DNA from 2 places in the Streptantibioticus cattleyicolor NRRL 8057 genome. Region 2 is predicted to be linked to the other one. Evidence: riboswitches for the same ligand, from Rfam matches in the RefSeq annotation. Region 2 holds a riboswitch; the other holds the start of a gene.
The links. A riboswitch is a leader RNA that binds a small molecule or an ion and turns the genes downstream of it on or off. The one in region 2 is predicted to bind glycine.
Positions count from the first base shown of each region.

Region 1: it holds a riboswitch for glycine, as region 2 does, so the genes downstream of both, gcvT (glycine cleavage system aminomethyltransferase GcvT) here and gcvP (aminomethyl-transferring glycine dehydrogenase) in region 2, are expected to answer to the same signal.

Region 1 covers NC_017586.1:4,605,147-4,612,378, forward strand. The annotation lists gene glyA (serine hydroxymethyltransferase) at 1-543, opposite strand, end outside; gene gcvH (glycine cleavage system protein GcvH) at 563-940, opposite strand; gene gcvT (glycine cleavage system aminomethyltransferase GcvT) at 1,050-2,177, opposite strand; glycine riboswitch at 2,367-2,465, opposite strand; gene SCATT_RS20315 (enhanced serine sensitivity protein SseB) at 2,588-3,472, shown strand; gene SCATT_RS20320 (enhanced serine sensitivity protein SseB C-terminal domain-containing protein) at 3,534-4,310, shown strand; gene SCATT_RS20325 (DUF885 family protein) at 4,304-5,830, opposite strand; gene SCATT_RS20330 (trypsin-like serine peptidase) at 5,944-7,232, opposite strand, start outside.
Region 2 covers NC_017586.1:784,306-791,537, forward strand. The annotation lists gene SCATT_RS03190 (hypothetical protein) at 1-219, shown strand, start outside; gene SCATT_RS03195 (DUF5999 family protein) at 511-717, shown strand; gene gcvP (aminomethyl-transferring glycine dehydrogenase) at 770-3,655, opposite strand; glycine riboswitch at 3,847-3,951, opposite strand; gene SCATT_RS03205 (PRC-barrel domain-containing protein) at 4,091-4,486, shown strand; gene SCATT_RS03210 (DNA polymerase IV) at 4,481-5,881, opposite strand; gene SCATT_RS03215 (MerR family transcriptional regulator) at 5,946-6,485, opposite strand; gene SCATT_RS03220 (bifunctional nuclease family protein) at 6,798-7,232, opposite strand, start outside.

The DNA of each region.
Region 1 (7,232 bases), 3.8 Mb from region 2:
CTGCCGCGGGTACGCCGACCAGCCGGCCACGATCAGCCGCGGGCGGTGTTCCTTGGCCAGCCGCTCCACCTCGGCCATGTCGACCAGGCCCGACTCGCCGTCCACGTGGTACGGGACCACGTCGTACAGCTTGCCGGAGAAGTTGATCTTCATCCCGTGGGTCAGGTGGCCGCCGTGCGCCAGGTCCAGGCCCAGGATGGTGTCGCCCGGCTTGAGCAGCGCGAACATCGCCGCCGCGTTGGCCTGCGCGCCCGAGTGCGGCTGGACGTTGGCGGCCTCGGCGCCGAACAGCTCCTTGACCCGGTCGATGGCGATCTGCTCGGTGACGTCGACGTGCTCGCAGCCGCCGTAGTACCGGCGGCCGGGGTACCCCTCGGCGTACTTGTTGGTCAGGACGGAGCCCTGGGCCTCCATGACGGCCACCGGAGCGAAGTTCTCCGAGGCGATCATCTCCAGGGTGGACTGCTGGCGGTGCAGCTCGGCGTCGACCGCGGCGGCGACCTCGGGGTCGAGCTCGTGCAGGGAGCTGTTGAGAAGCGACATGGGTTTCAGATCTCCAGGATCACTCGCCGGTGAAGGCTTCGTATTCGGCGGCCGACAGCAACTCGCCCGGCTCGCCGGTGACGCGCACCTTGAACAGCCACCCGTTCTGATACGGGGAGGTGTTGACCAGCGCCGGGTCGTCGGTGACGTCCTGGTTGACCTCCACCACCTCACCGGAGACCGGGGAGTACAGGTCGCTCACCGACTTGGTCGACTCCAGCTCACCACAGGTGTCGCCGGCGGTGACGGTGGCGCCGACGGCCGGCAGGTCCACGTAGACCACGTCACCGAGCGAGTGGGCGGCGAACTGGGTGATGCCCACGGTGGCCACGCCGTCCTCGGCGGGCGACAGCCACTCGTGCTCCTTGCTGTAGCGAAGGTGCTCAGGGTTGCTCATGGGGGAATTCTCCTGGATACAGGTGGTGCCCGCGAAAACGGGGCAGGACGACGAGATGGCGTCACCCGCCGTCAGCGGCGGATGGCACCGGGTGACGGAACGGGGGCGGTCAGCGCTCGCGCTTGTAGAACGGCAGCGCCACGACCTGGTACGGCTCATGGGCGCCGCGGATGTCCACCCGCACCCCGGCGGTGCCCGGGGCGGCGTGGCCGGCGTCCACGTACGCCATGGCGATCGGCTTGCCGAGGGTGGGGGAGGGGGCGCCGGAGGTGACCTCGCCGATCACCGTGCCCTCCGCGGTCACCACCGGGTAGCCGGCCCGGGGCACCCGGCGGCCCTCGGCGACCAGGCCGACCAGCTTGCGCGGCGGCGTGGCGGCGGCCTTCTCGGCGGCGGCCAGCAGCGCCTCGCGGCCGGTGAAGTCACCCGGCTTGTCGAACTTGACCACCCGGCCGAGCCCGGCGTCGAACGGGGTGAGCGCGGTGGTCAGCTCGTGCCCGTACAGCGGCATGCCGGCCTCCAGCCGCAGCGTGTCGCGGCAGGAGAGCCCGCACGGCACCAGCTGGTGGGCGGCGCCCGCCTCGGTCAGCGCCTGCCACAGCCGCTCGGCGTCGGACGGCGCCACGAACAGCTCGAAGCCGTCCTCGCCGGTGTAGCCGGTGCGGGCGATCAGCGCCGGAACCCCGGCCACGGTGCCGGGCAGCCCGGCGTAGTACTTCAGCCCGGCCAGGTCGGCGTCGGTGAGCGAGGCCAGGATCGCCGGCGAGTTGGGGCCCTGCACCGCCAGCAGCGCGTAGGCGTCGCGGTCGTCGCGCACCTCGGCGTCGAAGCCGGCCGCGCGCTCGGTGACCGCGTCCAGCACCACCCGGGCGTTGGCGGCGTTGGCCACCACCAGGTACTCGGCCTCGGCGAGCCGGTAGACGATCAGGTCGTCCAGGATGCCGCCGTCCTCGGCGCAGATCATGGTGTAGCGGGCCCGGCCCACGGCGAGCGCGGACAGGTGGCCCACCAGCGCGTGGTCGAGCGCCTGCCCGGCCTGCGGGCCGGTGACGGTGATCTCGCCCATGTGGGACAGGTCGAACAGGCCGGCGGTGGTGCGGACGGCGTGGTGCTCGTCCCGCTCGCTGCCGTAGCGCAGCGGCATCTGCCAGCCGGCGAAATCGGTCATGGTCGCGCCGAGCGCGCGGTGCACCGCGTCCAGCGCGGTACGTCGGGTTGCTTCGGGGGCGGTGCTCATCAGTGCTCCCAGGCGGGACGGGTCGATGACGTCGGATGCCGACGACAGGGCGGGCGGGGCCCTCCCCATCTGTCATCGGAACCTGAGAGGTTCACCACGACCCGGTACGCGAGACGGATGTCGCCGCGGCGCGGGGGCGGTTTGCACCTTGGGTGGGACAGCCGTCGGCTGCCCGCTTTTCAGATGTGCCTAGACCGTGCGGTATCGGGGCCTGAGAGATTCAAGGGAGGACTTGCTCCTTCGGCGCCCCGGCCACTGCCGGGCCAGGGGCTCTCCCGCACGGTGTCGAGCGGCCGGTATGCAGTTTGGTGCGGGCATCATTGCACGCCCACGCGGTGCGGATCCAGAGGCGTCGAGAGGCTAGGGTTCCGCCAGGCATGTCGCACGGTGGTGAGCGGGGTGGAGCGGTGATGAGCGTACCGGCGCAGTACGGAAGCGGACACGAGGGACCCGTCGGGCCCGGTGTCGTCCCGGGGCACGACCCGTACGCCGCGCACCATCCGTATCCGCCGGGGGACGGGTACCTCGCGCAGGACCCCTACGCCGCCCACCACCACCCGTACCCCGCCGAGGGCTCCGTGGTGCCGCACGACGGCTGGCCCGCCAACGAGTTGGAGGAGGTGCTGGGCGCGGCGGTCGGCGACCCGGGGGCGACGCCGCGGGTGCTGGAGGTGCTCGGGCGCTCCTCGTTGTGGGTGCCGTTGCCGAACGGCGGCGGGCCGGACAGCCCCGGGCTCGACCTGCCCGCGATGGAGCTGGACGGCTTCGCGCACGTGCCGGTGTTCAGCTCCGAGGGGCAGTTGCGGCGGGTGGCGCCGGGGATGTCGTTCGCGGTGGCGCCGGCCCGGGAGTTCGTCCGCGGGCTGCCGCCGCGGGCGGGCATCGTGGTCAACCCGGGCGGCGCGGTGACACTGCCGCTGCCCGCCGCGGCCGTGGCGGAGCTGTGCCGGACCGGGGCCGCCGGCGGCCGGGTACGGCTGTGGGAGCCGGCCCCGGACGCCGAGCCGGTGGACTTCCTGGCCGCCGCCGCCGGGGAGTTCGCGGTCACCCCGGTGGTGCTCACCGCGCGCCGGGCGCTGGCCTCGGTGGAGGGCGACGCGCCGGTGCTCTTCGTCGGCGTCGAACTCGACCGCTGGCAGGAGTCGGACCGGGCCGAGGCGATGAACGCCCTCGGCCGCGCGCTCGGCCACGCCCCGGTGGCGTGGCCGGTCAACCTGGTGCTGCTGGACGTCGCCCAGGACCCGGTCGGCGACTGGATGCACGAGCGGGTGCGGCCGTTCTTCACCCGGGACTGAACCACCCGCCGGGCCCGGCGGCCTAACCTGGTGGAATGCGACACACGAGGCGGACGAACCCGTGACCGCGGGGGCGGCGGGCGGCACCGGCGGCGGACCCGCGGTGGAACAGGCACTGGAGCGGGTGGCCCCGGGCCGCTACGACACCTACGAGACGCTGTTGCGCGCCCTCGCCGACGGCTCGGTGTGGATGCTGCTGTGGCACGGCGAACCCGGCTCGCCCGACGCCCAGTACGGCAACATGGAGCTGGACGGCTACGGCTACGCGCCCTGCGTCACCTCCGCCGCCCAGCTCGCGGCGAGCGGCTGGAACCGGTCCCACGAGGTCGTCGTCGGCCGGGAGATCGCCGCCGAGCTGTACCGCGAACGGTACGGGCTGTGGCTCAACCCGCACGCCCCCGGCGGCGGGGTCGGGGTGCCCTGGCTCGACCTGCGCCGCGTCGCCACCGGCCTGGACCGGGTGCCGGCCGGCCCGCTGCGCATCACCGAACCGGCCGTCCCCGCACCGCAGTTCTACGGCGCCCTCACCCACCACGCCCACCACACCCCGGTGGTCCGCGCGCTGCGCTGCGCCTGGGTGGAGCCGGCGCTGGGCGAGCCGTACCTGGCGGTGGGGGTCGACCTGTACGACACCGGGGCCGCCTCGGTGGAGGCGGTGCGGGCGATGATGGCGCAGGCGGTGGCCGCCGCCCCGGACGGGCTGCCGGTGGCGACGGTGGCCATGGCCGACGAGTACGACCCGGTGGCCATGTGGCTGCGGGCGCACGCCCGGCCGTTCTTCGACCGGGACGCCTACGCCGCGCCGCCCTGGCCCGCCCCCGCCCCGGGCGGCTACTGACCGGGGTCGTCCAGCGCCGCCGGGAGCAGCCCCAGCGGCGGGCTGCCCAGCCGCAGCAGCGCGGCGTGGAAGCGCGGCAGCGAGAAGCCGGCCCCCCACCGCTTCCGGGCCCGCTCCCGCAGCCGCAGGATCTCCAGCTTGCCCCAGGTGTAACGGCCGTAGGCGGCGTCGAAGGTGCCGCGGCGGGCCTCCGAGGCCGCGGCGGCCGGGGAGAGGTACGCGTCCCGGCGGAACCGCTCGGTGGCCTCGGCGAGGTCCATCGCCCCGGTGTGCAGCCCGATCGCGCACGTCAGCCGGGTGACCCGGACCAGCGCCTCCAGGGCGACCCCGGCGGCGAACCGCGGATCGCCGTCCCGGAACCCCTCCTCCAGGCACATCTCCTCCGCGTAGTGCGCCCACCCCTCGCAGAAGCCCAGCGAGTGCAGGGTGCGCCGGACGTCGGTGGGGGCCCGGCGCAGCGCGCGGCCGTGCGCGAAGTGGCCGGGGGCGATCTCGTGCACGGTGACCGCGGGCAGCCCGGCCCGGCTGAACAGGGTCAGCCACTCCTCGCGTTCCTCGTCCGGCCAGTCGTCCCCGGGCGGGGTGACGTGGTACCAGGACGGGGCGTCCGCCTCGTACGGCGCCGCCCAGGTCAGCATCGCCGAGGACCAGCGGCGTGAGGCCGGCGCCGGGCCGACCAGGCACTCGCCGTCCAGGTACGGGACGAGGCCGCGGCGCCGGGTGAAGTCGATCACCTCGGCGGTAAGCCGGGCCGCCTCCGGGATCACCCCGTCCGCGTCCGGGTGGTCTGCGAGCAGTCCCCGGACGGTCACGGCCACCGGGGTGTGCGGGGCGAGGGCGTGGCACGCCTCGGTGAGCAGCGCGGTGAGGCGTGCCCGTTCCTGTTCCGCCTGGCCGGCCAGGGCGGTCAGGTCGGCGGGCAGCCCCTCCTGGCTGCCCATCAGCGCCGCCAGCGTCGCCGCGCCGAGCCGGGGATCGGGGTCGCCGGCCGCGGCGGCCCGGTGGACGTGGGCGACCAGCCGTTCGTGGGCGGCGAGCGCGGCGGCGGTGACCGCGTCCTGTTCCGCGTCGAGACCGGCGGCCAGCCCGCGTACCGCGCCCAGCAGCGCGGCGGCCACCGGGGCGGTGACCAGGTCCAGGGCGGCGATGGCCGCGTCCACCGTCTCCGGCCAGCGGGCGAGATGGCGGCGGCGGGCGCGGTCCCGTTCGGCGGCCGGGGCGTACTCGCGGTCGTAGGCGGTCAGTTCGAGGTTGGACAGGTGCAGGTACGGGTCCCTGCGGTGCAGTTCGAGGTCGGCGTACTGCACCCGTACGGCCTCCTCGAAGACCGCCAGGTGGGCCTCGTCGTGCGGGTCGTCCAGCGGGGCGCCGTCCCGGCGGGCGCGGGCCAGCGCGGCGAGTCCGCGCCGTACCCCGTCCGGCGAGAGGTCCTGGACCACCCCGTCGTAGTCGTGGAGCCCGGCCATCTCGCGGACCACCGGAACGGTCAGGTCGCACACCGCGCGGATTCGCTCGTCCATGGCGCACGACGGTACCGACCCCGGCCGGGGCGGGAAAACGGAAAGCGGCCGGAAAGTGACGGCACCCCGGCGCGTGGTGCGCCGGGGTGCCGGTTGCCGTGCCGCGCGGGCGGTCAGCGGCGGGAGTAGGGGAGCGACGAGCCGGTGGCGGCCACCAGCACCGATTCGGTGCCCAGTGCCTTGCCGGTGTCGGTGTAGACGGAGACCTGGCCGTCGGACCAGCGCACCAGGTAGTCGTCGGGCCACACACCGGTGCCGGACCAGCCGCCGGCCATGGTCAGCGTGGCCTTGGTCCACAGCGGGCTCGGCGCCCGTTCGCGTATCTCGCCGTGCCAGCCCTTCTCGTTGACGTCCGGGTAGAGGGTGACCTCGCCGTCGGACCAGCGCACCACCAGGTCCCAGTTGTCGGTGCCCGCGAAGTCGCCGGCCGCGATGGAGACGGCGTTCTTCCAGGTGCGGTTGGCCTTGTTGAGCTGCACCTGGGCGTGGAGGCCGCGGCCGTCCAGGTTCTTGTAGAGCGTGGTCTCCCCGTCCGACCAGCGCACGATCAGGTCGTCGGGCCACTTGTCGTCGGTGGTGAAGCGGCCGGCCGTGATGGTGGTCGCGTACTTCCAGGTGCTGCCCGGCTTGGCCAGGGTGATCTGGGTGCGCAGGCCGCGCGCGTCGACGTCCGGGAACATCGTCAGGCTGCCGTCGGACCAGCGCACCACCAGGTCGTAGGTGTTGGTCCCGGTGAAGTCGCCGGCCGTCATGGCGACCGCCTTGGTCCAGGTGGTGTTCTTCTTGACGAGCTGGATCTCCTTGTCGAAGCGGCCGTTGCCGGCGCCCCGGTAGAGCGTCAGCTCGCCGTCGGACCAGCGCACCACCATGTCGCTGTAGTCGCGGTCCGGCGCCGGTGACGGGACGAAGCGGCCGGAGGTCATCAGCGTGGCGTGGGCCATCATCGAGGCGGACGGCAGCACGTTGGGCCGCGCCGGAGGGGTGGCGGTCACCGCCGCGTTGTACAGGTTCTGGATGTCGGCGCCGTAGTACGGGCTGTACGACACGTCGCTGGTGGGCCCGCCGGTCTGCCAGCCGCCGATGCTGCCGACCACCTGGCCGGTGCCGGTCCGCGGGTCGAAGTTGGCCAGGAACGGGCTGCCGGAGGTGCCGGGGCGGTAGTCGTCGCAGGCGATCCGCAGGAAGGTGCCCGGGGCGCCGTCCGTCGGGGAGAACTGGGTGGTGCCGTTGGTGCAGGTCAGCGGCTGCGGGTCGTTACCGGGGTAGCCGACCACCCGCACGTTGGAGAAGGCGTAGCCCTGGTTGGTGGCCAGCGTGTTGCCGCCCACCACGTCCTGCACCTGCTTGCCGTCGGAACGCGCGCCGACCTGGGCGAAGGCCACGTCCCACTGGTTGCCCTGGA
Region 2 (7,232 bases):
AGGCTGCTGTCCATCCCCGGGCTCTACATGCTCTGCCTGTGGCTGCACGGGGACGTCACCGACGGGGACGACGCCCAGCCGGCCCCGGCCGACGTGCTCATCCCGCTGGCGCCGGCGCCGCCCGGGATCGCCGCCCACCGGCCGCACCGGGCCGCCGATCTGCTGCCGGTGCTCACCCACCGGCTCACCCCGGCACCGCTGCTGCGCACCGTGGTGTAGTCACCGGCCCCGCGGCATGGCGGCGCCCCCTCGGTCGTTGGCCGAGGGGGCGCTGGTGTGCGGGCGCCGGATGCGGTATCTCGCTGTATCGGGTGAGTTCTCGTTACGGAAACCACCCGTCCGGGTGAAGCGTCTGCCACCAAGGGGGGTCGCTTGCCCGAAATTCCTGCGGGACGCGTTCCGTGGGGCAAGACTGGGGACCAGACCGAAGAAACGGGGGACGGCATGACCGAGCAGCCGCGTACCGTGGTGCGCACCGGTTCACCGCAGCCACAGCGAAAGACGACGTCCATGTGTCAGCACCAGCCGCCGTGTCCGTCCGCAGACTCCCCTGACCGGGAAGCCGCGCACCTCGTGGCGCACCACCCGGAGCAGGGCTGGAGCCTGTTGTGCAACGGCGTCCTGCTCTTCGAGGACACCGGGGAGCTGCTCCCCGACGGCAAGATCATCGCCCCGCACCGCCCGCTCGACGCGGCGCGCGTCGCCACCGCCGCCTGACGCGTTCGGGACGAAGGAGCGGCGGACGGGCCGGAGCCCGTCCGCCGTGCGATCAGCCCTCGTACTCCTCCAGCGGCGGGCAGGAGCAGACCAGGTTGCGGTCGCCGAAGGCGCCGTCGATGCGGCGCACCGGCGGCCAGTACTTGTCGGCCGCCGAGACCCCGGCCGGGAAGACCGCCTCCTGGCGCGGGTAGGCGTGCTCCCACTCGCCGCCGAGCATGGCGGCGGTGTGCGGGGCGTTGCGCAGCGGGTTGTCGTCCTTGGGCCACTCACCGGAGCCGACCCGGTCGATCTCCGCGCGGATGGCGATCATCGCCTCGCAGAACCGGTCGAGTTCGGCCAGGTCCTCGCTCTCGGTGGGCTCGATCATCAGCGTGCCGGCCACCGGGAACGACATGGTGGGCGCGTGGAAGCCGTAGTCGATCAGCCGCTTGGCCACGTCGTCCACGGTGACCCCGGTCGCCTTGGTGAGCGGACGCAGGTCGATGATGCACTCGTGGGCGACGAGGCCGCCCGGCCCGGTGTAGAGCACCGGGAAGTACGGCGCGAGCCGCTTGGCGAGGTAGTTGGCGCTCAGCACCGCCACCTGGGTGGCCCGCTTGAGGCCGTCGGCGCCCATCAGCCGGGCGTAGGCCCAGGAGATCGGCAGGATGCCCGCCGAACCCCACGGCGCCGCCGACACCGGCCCGACCCCGGTCCCGGGGCCCGCGGTCGGCTGGAGCGGGTGGTTGGGCAGGTACGGGGCGAGGTGGGCGCGGACCGCGACCGGGCCGACGCCGGGGCCGCCGCCACCGTGCGGGATGCAGAACGTCTTGTGCAGGTTCAGGTGGGAGACGTCGCCGCCGAACCGCCCCGGCCGGGCCAGCCCCACCAGCGCGTTGAGGTTGGCGCCGTCCACGTACACCTGGCCGCCCGCGTCGTGCACCAGGGCGCAGATCTCGCCGATGTGCTCCTCGAAGACGCCGTGCGTGGAGGGGTAGGTGACCATGAGCACGGCCAGTTCGTCGCCGTACTGCTCGATCTTGGCGCGCAGGTCGGCGGTGTCCACCTCGCCGTCCTCGCCGGTCCTGACCACGACCACCCGCATCCCGGCCATCACGGCGCTGGCCGCGTTGGTGCCGTGCGCGGAGGACGGGATCAGGCAGACGGTGCGCCCGGTGTCGCCGTTGGCCCGGTGGTAGGCGCGGACCGCCAGCAGCCCGGCAAGCTCGCCCTGGGAGCCGGCGTTGGGCTGGAGGCTCACCTTGTCGTAGCCGGTGATGGCGGCCAGCCGCTCCTCCAGCTCGTGGATGAGCGTGAGGTACCCCTCGGCCTGCTCGGCCGGGGCGAACGGGTGGAGCGAGGCGAACTCCGGCCAGGTGACCGGCTCCATCTCGGCCGTGGCGTTGAGCTTCATGGTGCACGAGCCCAGCGGGATCATGCCGCGGTCCAGCGCGTAGTCGCGGTCGGCCAGCCGGCGCAGGTAGCGCAGCATGGCGGTCTCGGAACGGTGCTGGTGGAAGACCGGGTGGGCCAGGAAGCCGGAGGTGCGCGCCAGCTCGGCCGGGAGCGCGTCGCCGGTCTCGGCGTCGAGGGCGTCCACGTCACCGGTGACCCCGAACGCCTGCCAGACGGCGGCGAGTTGGCCGCGTCCGGTGGTCTCGTCGCAGGAGACCCCGACCCGGTCGGCGTCGACCAGGCGCAGGTTGACCCCGGCGGTACGGGCGGCGGCCACCACCTCGGCGGCGCGTCCGGGGACGCGTGCCGTCAGGGTGTCGAAGAAGGCGTCGTGGGCCACCTCGACCCCGCCGGCCCGCAGCCCCGCGGCGAGCACGGCGGCATACCGGTGCACCTTGCGGGCGATGCCGGTGAGCCCGTCGGGGCCGTGGTGGACCGCGTACATCCCGGCCATCACGGCGAGCAGCACCTGGGCGGTGCAGATGTTGCTGGTGGCCTTCTCCCGGCGGATGTGCTGTTCGCGGGTCTGCAGCGCGAGCCGGTAGGCGCGGTCACCGTCGGCGTCCACCGAGACCCCCACCAGGCGCCCCGGCAGGCTGCGGGCGAACTGGTCGCGTACCGCCATGTAGCCGGCGTGCGGGCCGCCGAAGCCCATCGGCACGCCGAAGCGCTGGGTGGTGCCCACCGCGATGTCGGCGCCGAGTTCACCGGGCGGGGTGAGCAGGGTGAGGGCGAGCAGGTCGGCGGCGACGGTGACCACCGCGCCGAGTTCGTGGGCGCGCTCGATGACCGGGCGCGGGTCGCGTACCGCGCCGGAGGCCCCGGGGTACTGGAGCAGCACGCCGAAGACGCCGCGCTCGGCCACCTCGGCCGGGATGCCGTCGGTGAGGTCGGCGACGACCACCTCGACGCCGGTGGGTTCGGCACGGGTCTCGACCACCGCGACGGTCTGCGGGAAGCAGTCGGCGTCGACCAGGAAGACGCCGTCCTTGACCTTGCCGACCCGCCGGGAGAGCGCCATGGCCTCGGCGGCGGCGGTGCCCTCGTCCAGCAGCGAGGCGCCGGAGGTGGGCAGCCCGGTCAGGTCGGCCACCATCGTCTGGAAGTTGAGCAGCGCCTCCAGCCGGCCCTGCGAGATCTCCGGCTGGTACGGGGTGTAGGCGGTGTACCAGGCCGGGTTCTCCATGACGTTGCGCAGGATCACCGGCGGGGTGAAGGTGCCGTAGTAGCCCAGGCCGATCATGGAGGAGAGCACCTGGTTGCGGCCGGCCAGGGAACGCAGCTCGGCGAGGACGTCGGCCTCGGTACGGGCGGCGGGCAGCGCGAGCGCCTCGGCCGACTTGATGGCGTCCGGTACCGCCGCCGCCGTCAGCTCGTCCAGCGAGCCGTATCCGACGTGGGCGAGCATCTTCGCCTGGGCACCGGCGTCCGGCCCGATGTGGCGCTCCTCGAAGGGGGTGCCGCGCTCCAGGTCGGCGAGGGGGATGCGGTTGGCGGTCATCTGAGGGGGCCTCCTGGTCGGTACGACCTGTGGGGGGCACCTCGGCGCGGGGTGCCCGGTCGGCCTCCCCCTCTGTCATGAACCTGAGAGTTTCACCGCTCCGCGGTACGCGGTCACGGCTTTCCCCGTCGGTGAGGAGGGGCCCCGGCCGTGTCGCGCGCCGCCGGCACCTGCCTGCTTTCCAGAGTGACCTCGTCCGTGCGGTACGGATGCCTGAGAGATTCCGGGGAGGATTTGCTCCTTCGGCGCCGGAGCCAGTGCTTCCACTGTCTTCCGGACTCTCCCGCACGGGGTCAGCAGCCGTTGCCACAGTACCAGCGCGTTGACGTCCGCGGTTGGCTGCTGCCCGCCGCTTTGGACAGCCCCGATTCGACATGCTCGGGAATGTGGCTTTTGGTGATTGTGTTGGACCGTTGCGATCCCCCTGGAGGAGCCGTGCAGACCGACATCGATCCGCGCACCCTGATCGGCCGCAAGGCGCTCGACCGCAACGGCGTCAAGATCGGCACCGTCGACGAGGTCTACCTCGACGACGCGACCGGCGAACCCGAATGGGCCGCGGTGCGCACCGGACTGTTCGGCCGGGACGCCTTCGTTCCGCTGGAACCGAGCGAGCTGCGCGACGACTCGCTGCGGGTGCCGTACGACAAGTCGCTGGTCAAGAGCGCCCCGGACTTCGGGGTGGGGCGCCATCTCTCCCCGGAGCAGGAGCTCCAGCTCTACCACCACTACGGCCTGAAGGTGCCGCCCCCGGAGGCCGAGTCCGGCTCGGCCCCGGGTGAACTGCGCGATGCCGGGCGGCTGGCGGGCGATCCCGGCGAGCGGTCATGACGCGGTGGCGGACGGGCCCGGCACCGGGAACCCCGGCACCAGCGGCAGCGGTTCGGACGGGGTGAGCGCCGGGTCGTCCACCGCGAAGGTGCGGACCCGGCCCGGTTCGCCGCCGGGCACCTCGAAGCGCACGGTGACCCGGCCGACCCCGCTGCCCTGGACCCAGCCGGGGCCGTACTCCTCGTGGGTGACGTCGTGTCCGGGGTGCCAGCGGCGGACCGGCGGCGGTGCGGCGACGGTCGCGGGCGCGGCGTCCTCGGAGTGCTCCGGGTCGCCGGGGTCGGCGGCGGACCCCTGCGCGGCCTGGGCGAAGAGATCCTCCTGGGTGAAGTCGGCGAGGCCGGCCACGCCGACCCCGAGCAGCCGCACCCCGCCGGTGGTGTCGACGCCCTCGATGAGCCGGCCGGCGGTCTCCCGGACCACTGCGGGGTCGTCGGTGGGGGCGCGGAGCGTTTCGGACCGCGTCAGCGTGGTGAAGTCGTAGCGGCGCACCTTGAGCACCACCGTGCGCCCCGAACGTCCCGCCGCGCGCAGCCGTTGGACACAGCGGTCGGCGAGCCGTCCGACCTCGGCCCGCACCCGGGCGCGGTCGGTCAGGTCGACGTCGAAGGTGTCCTCCACCGATATGGATTTCACGTCCCGTTCCGCCACCACCGGCCGGTCGTCCTGGCCGGTGGCCATGGCGTACAGCGATGCGCCGTGCGCCTTGCCCAGCAGCCGCACCAGCTCCGCCTCGCCCGCCTCGGCCACCTCGGCCACCGTGCCGATCCCGGCGCGGCGCAGATGGTCGGCGGTGGCCGGGCCGACCCCCCACAGGGCGCGTACCGGGAGCGGGCCGAGGAACGCGTCCTCGGTGCCGGACTCGACGACGACCAGGCCGTCCGGCTTGGCGGCGTCCGAACCGATCTTGGCCAGCAGCTTGGAGCCCGCGATGCCGACGGAGGCGGTGAGCCCGGTGGCCGCGCGGATCGCCGCCCGCAGCTCCTCCCCCACCACGCGCACCTCGGCGCCGACAGCGTGCGAGGGCAGCCCGGCCAGCCGGTCGCGGCAGGCCCCGACGGCCAGGTCGACGAAGGCCTCGTCCAGGCTGAGCGGTTCCACCAGCGGGGAGAGTTCGTGCAGCAGCCCCATGACCACGTCACTGACCTGGCGGTACAGCGTGAACCGGGGGGTGAGGTAGGCGGCGTTGGGGCACAGCCGCCGGGCGTGCGCCATCGCCATCGCCGAGTGGACCCCGTGCACCCGTGCCTCGTAGGAGGCGGTGGAGACCACCCCGCGCGGCCCGAGCCCACCGACCACCACGGGCTTGCCGCGCAGGCTCGGCTTGGACGCCTGCTCCACGGAGGCGTAGAAGGCGTCCATGTCGAGGTGGAGGATGGTCGGAGCGGTTCTCACACCCTCGATGCTGCCGCACGCCTCGGACAATCGCCGTACAGGCGTACGGTGGGCGGCGCGGCGGTCAGCCGGCCCGGTTGCGGCGCCGGGCGAGTTCGTCGGCCGGGCTGGGGGCGTAGAGCGTCTCGCCGGTGTCCACCCGTTCGCCGGGCAGCCGGGACAGGCTCTCCGCCACGTCCCGCCAGACCACCCCGACGGCGATGCCGAAGACCCCCTGGCCGCCCTGGAGCAGGCTCACCACCTCGTCCGGGGAGGTGCACTCGTACACCGTCGCGCCGTCGCACATCAGGGTCGTGCGGGCCACGTCGGCCGAGGACCAGGTGGACAGGTGGCGTACCGCGGTACGGATGTTGGGCAGCGCCACCCCGGTGTCCAGCAGCCGTTTGACGATCTTGAGGACGACGACGTCCCGGAGGCTGTAGAGCCGTTGCGAGCCGGAGCCGTAGGTGGTGCGCACGCTGGGCTCCACCAGACCGGTGCGGGCCCAGTAGTCGAGCTGACGGTAGGTGATGCCCGCGGCGGCGCAGGCGGTGGGCCCGCGGTATCCGACGAGCTCCGACCCCTCGGGCGGCCGGGGGCCCGGCCCGGGGCCGCCGTCGTCCACCGCGAGGTGAGAGGGGCGGGACACGGTCCCGCGGACCGGAAACGAACCGCCAGCGGCCCTGTCGCCGGTGCTTCTCACGCCGACCTCCGTCCCTTCACATCCCGGTGCGCGGGGGCGCAGGCCCGGCGTCCACCGCCGACGCGGCGCACGGGGACATGGGCCTTCCAGGACTCTTCCACCCGACGGTAGGCAGTCACTCCGAGTGCGTCAACGATCGCCACACTCGGCACGCCGAGTGATTTCCACCCCGAGAGTGGTTTGCCGTGACCCTGGAGGGGGAATGACTGGCCGAATGGCTGCGGCGCGGACCGCTCACTGGTTGCTCGTGCCGAAGTCCTCCGGCGAGATCTGGTCGAGGAACTCGCGGAACTTCTCCACCTCGTCCTCCTGCTCGTCCGGGATCGCGATCCCCGCGTCGTCGAGCACACCGTCGCTGCCGTAGATCGGCGTCCCGGTGCGCAGGGCGAGCGCTATGGCGTCGGACGGGCGGGCGCTGACCTCCACTCCGCTGGCGAACACCAGCTCGGCGTAGAAGACGCCTTCGCGCAGATCGGTGATGCGCACCTCGGTGAGCCGCTGGCCGACCGCCTCGAGGACGTCCTTGAACAGGTCGTGGGTCAGCGGGCGCGCGGGCGTCATGCCCTGCTGGGCGAAGGCGATCGCGGTCGCCTCACCCGGTCCGATCCAGATGGGGAGGTACCGGTCGCCTCCTACTTCCCGCAGAAGCACGATCGGCTGGTTGGAGGG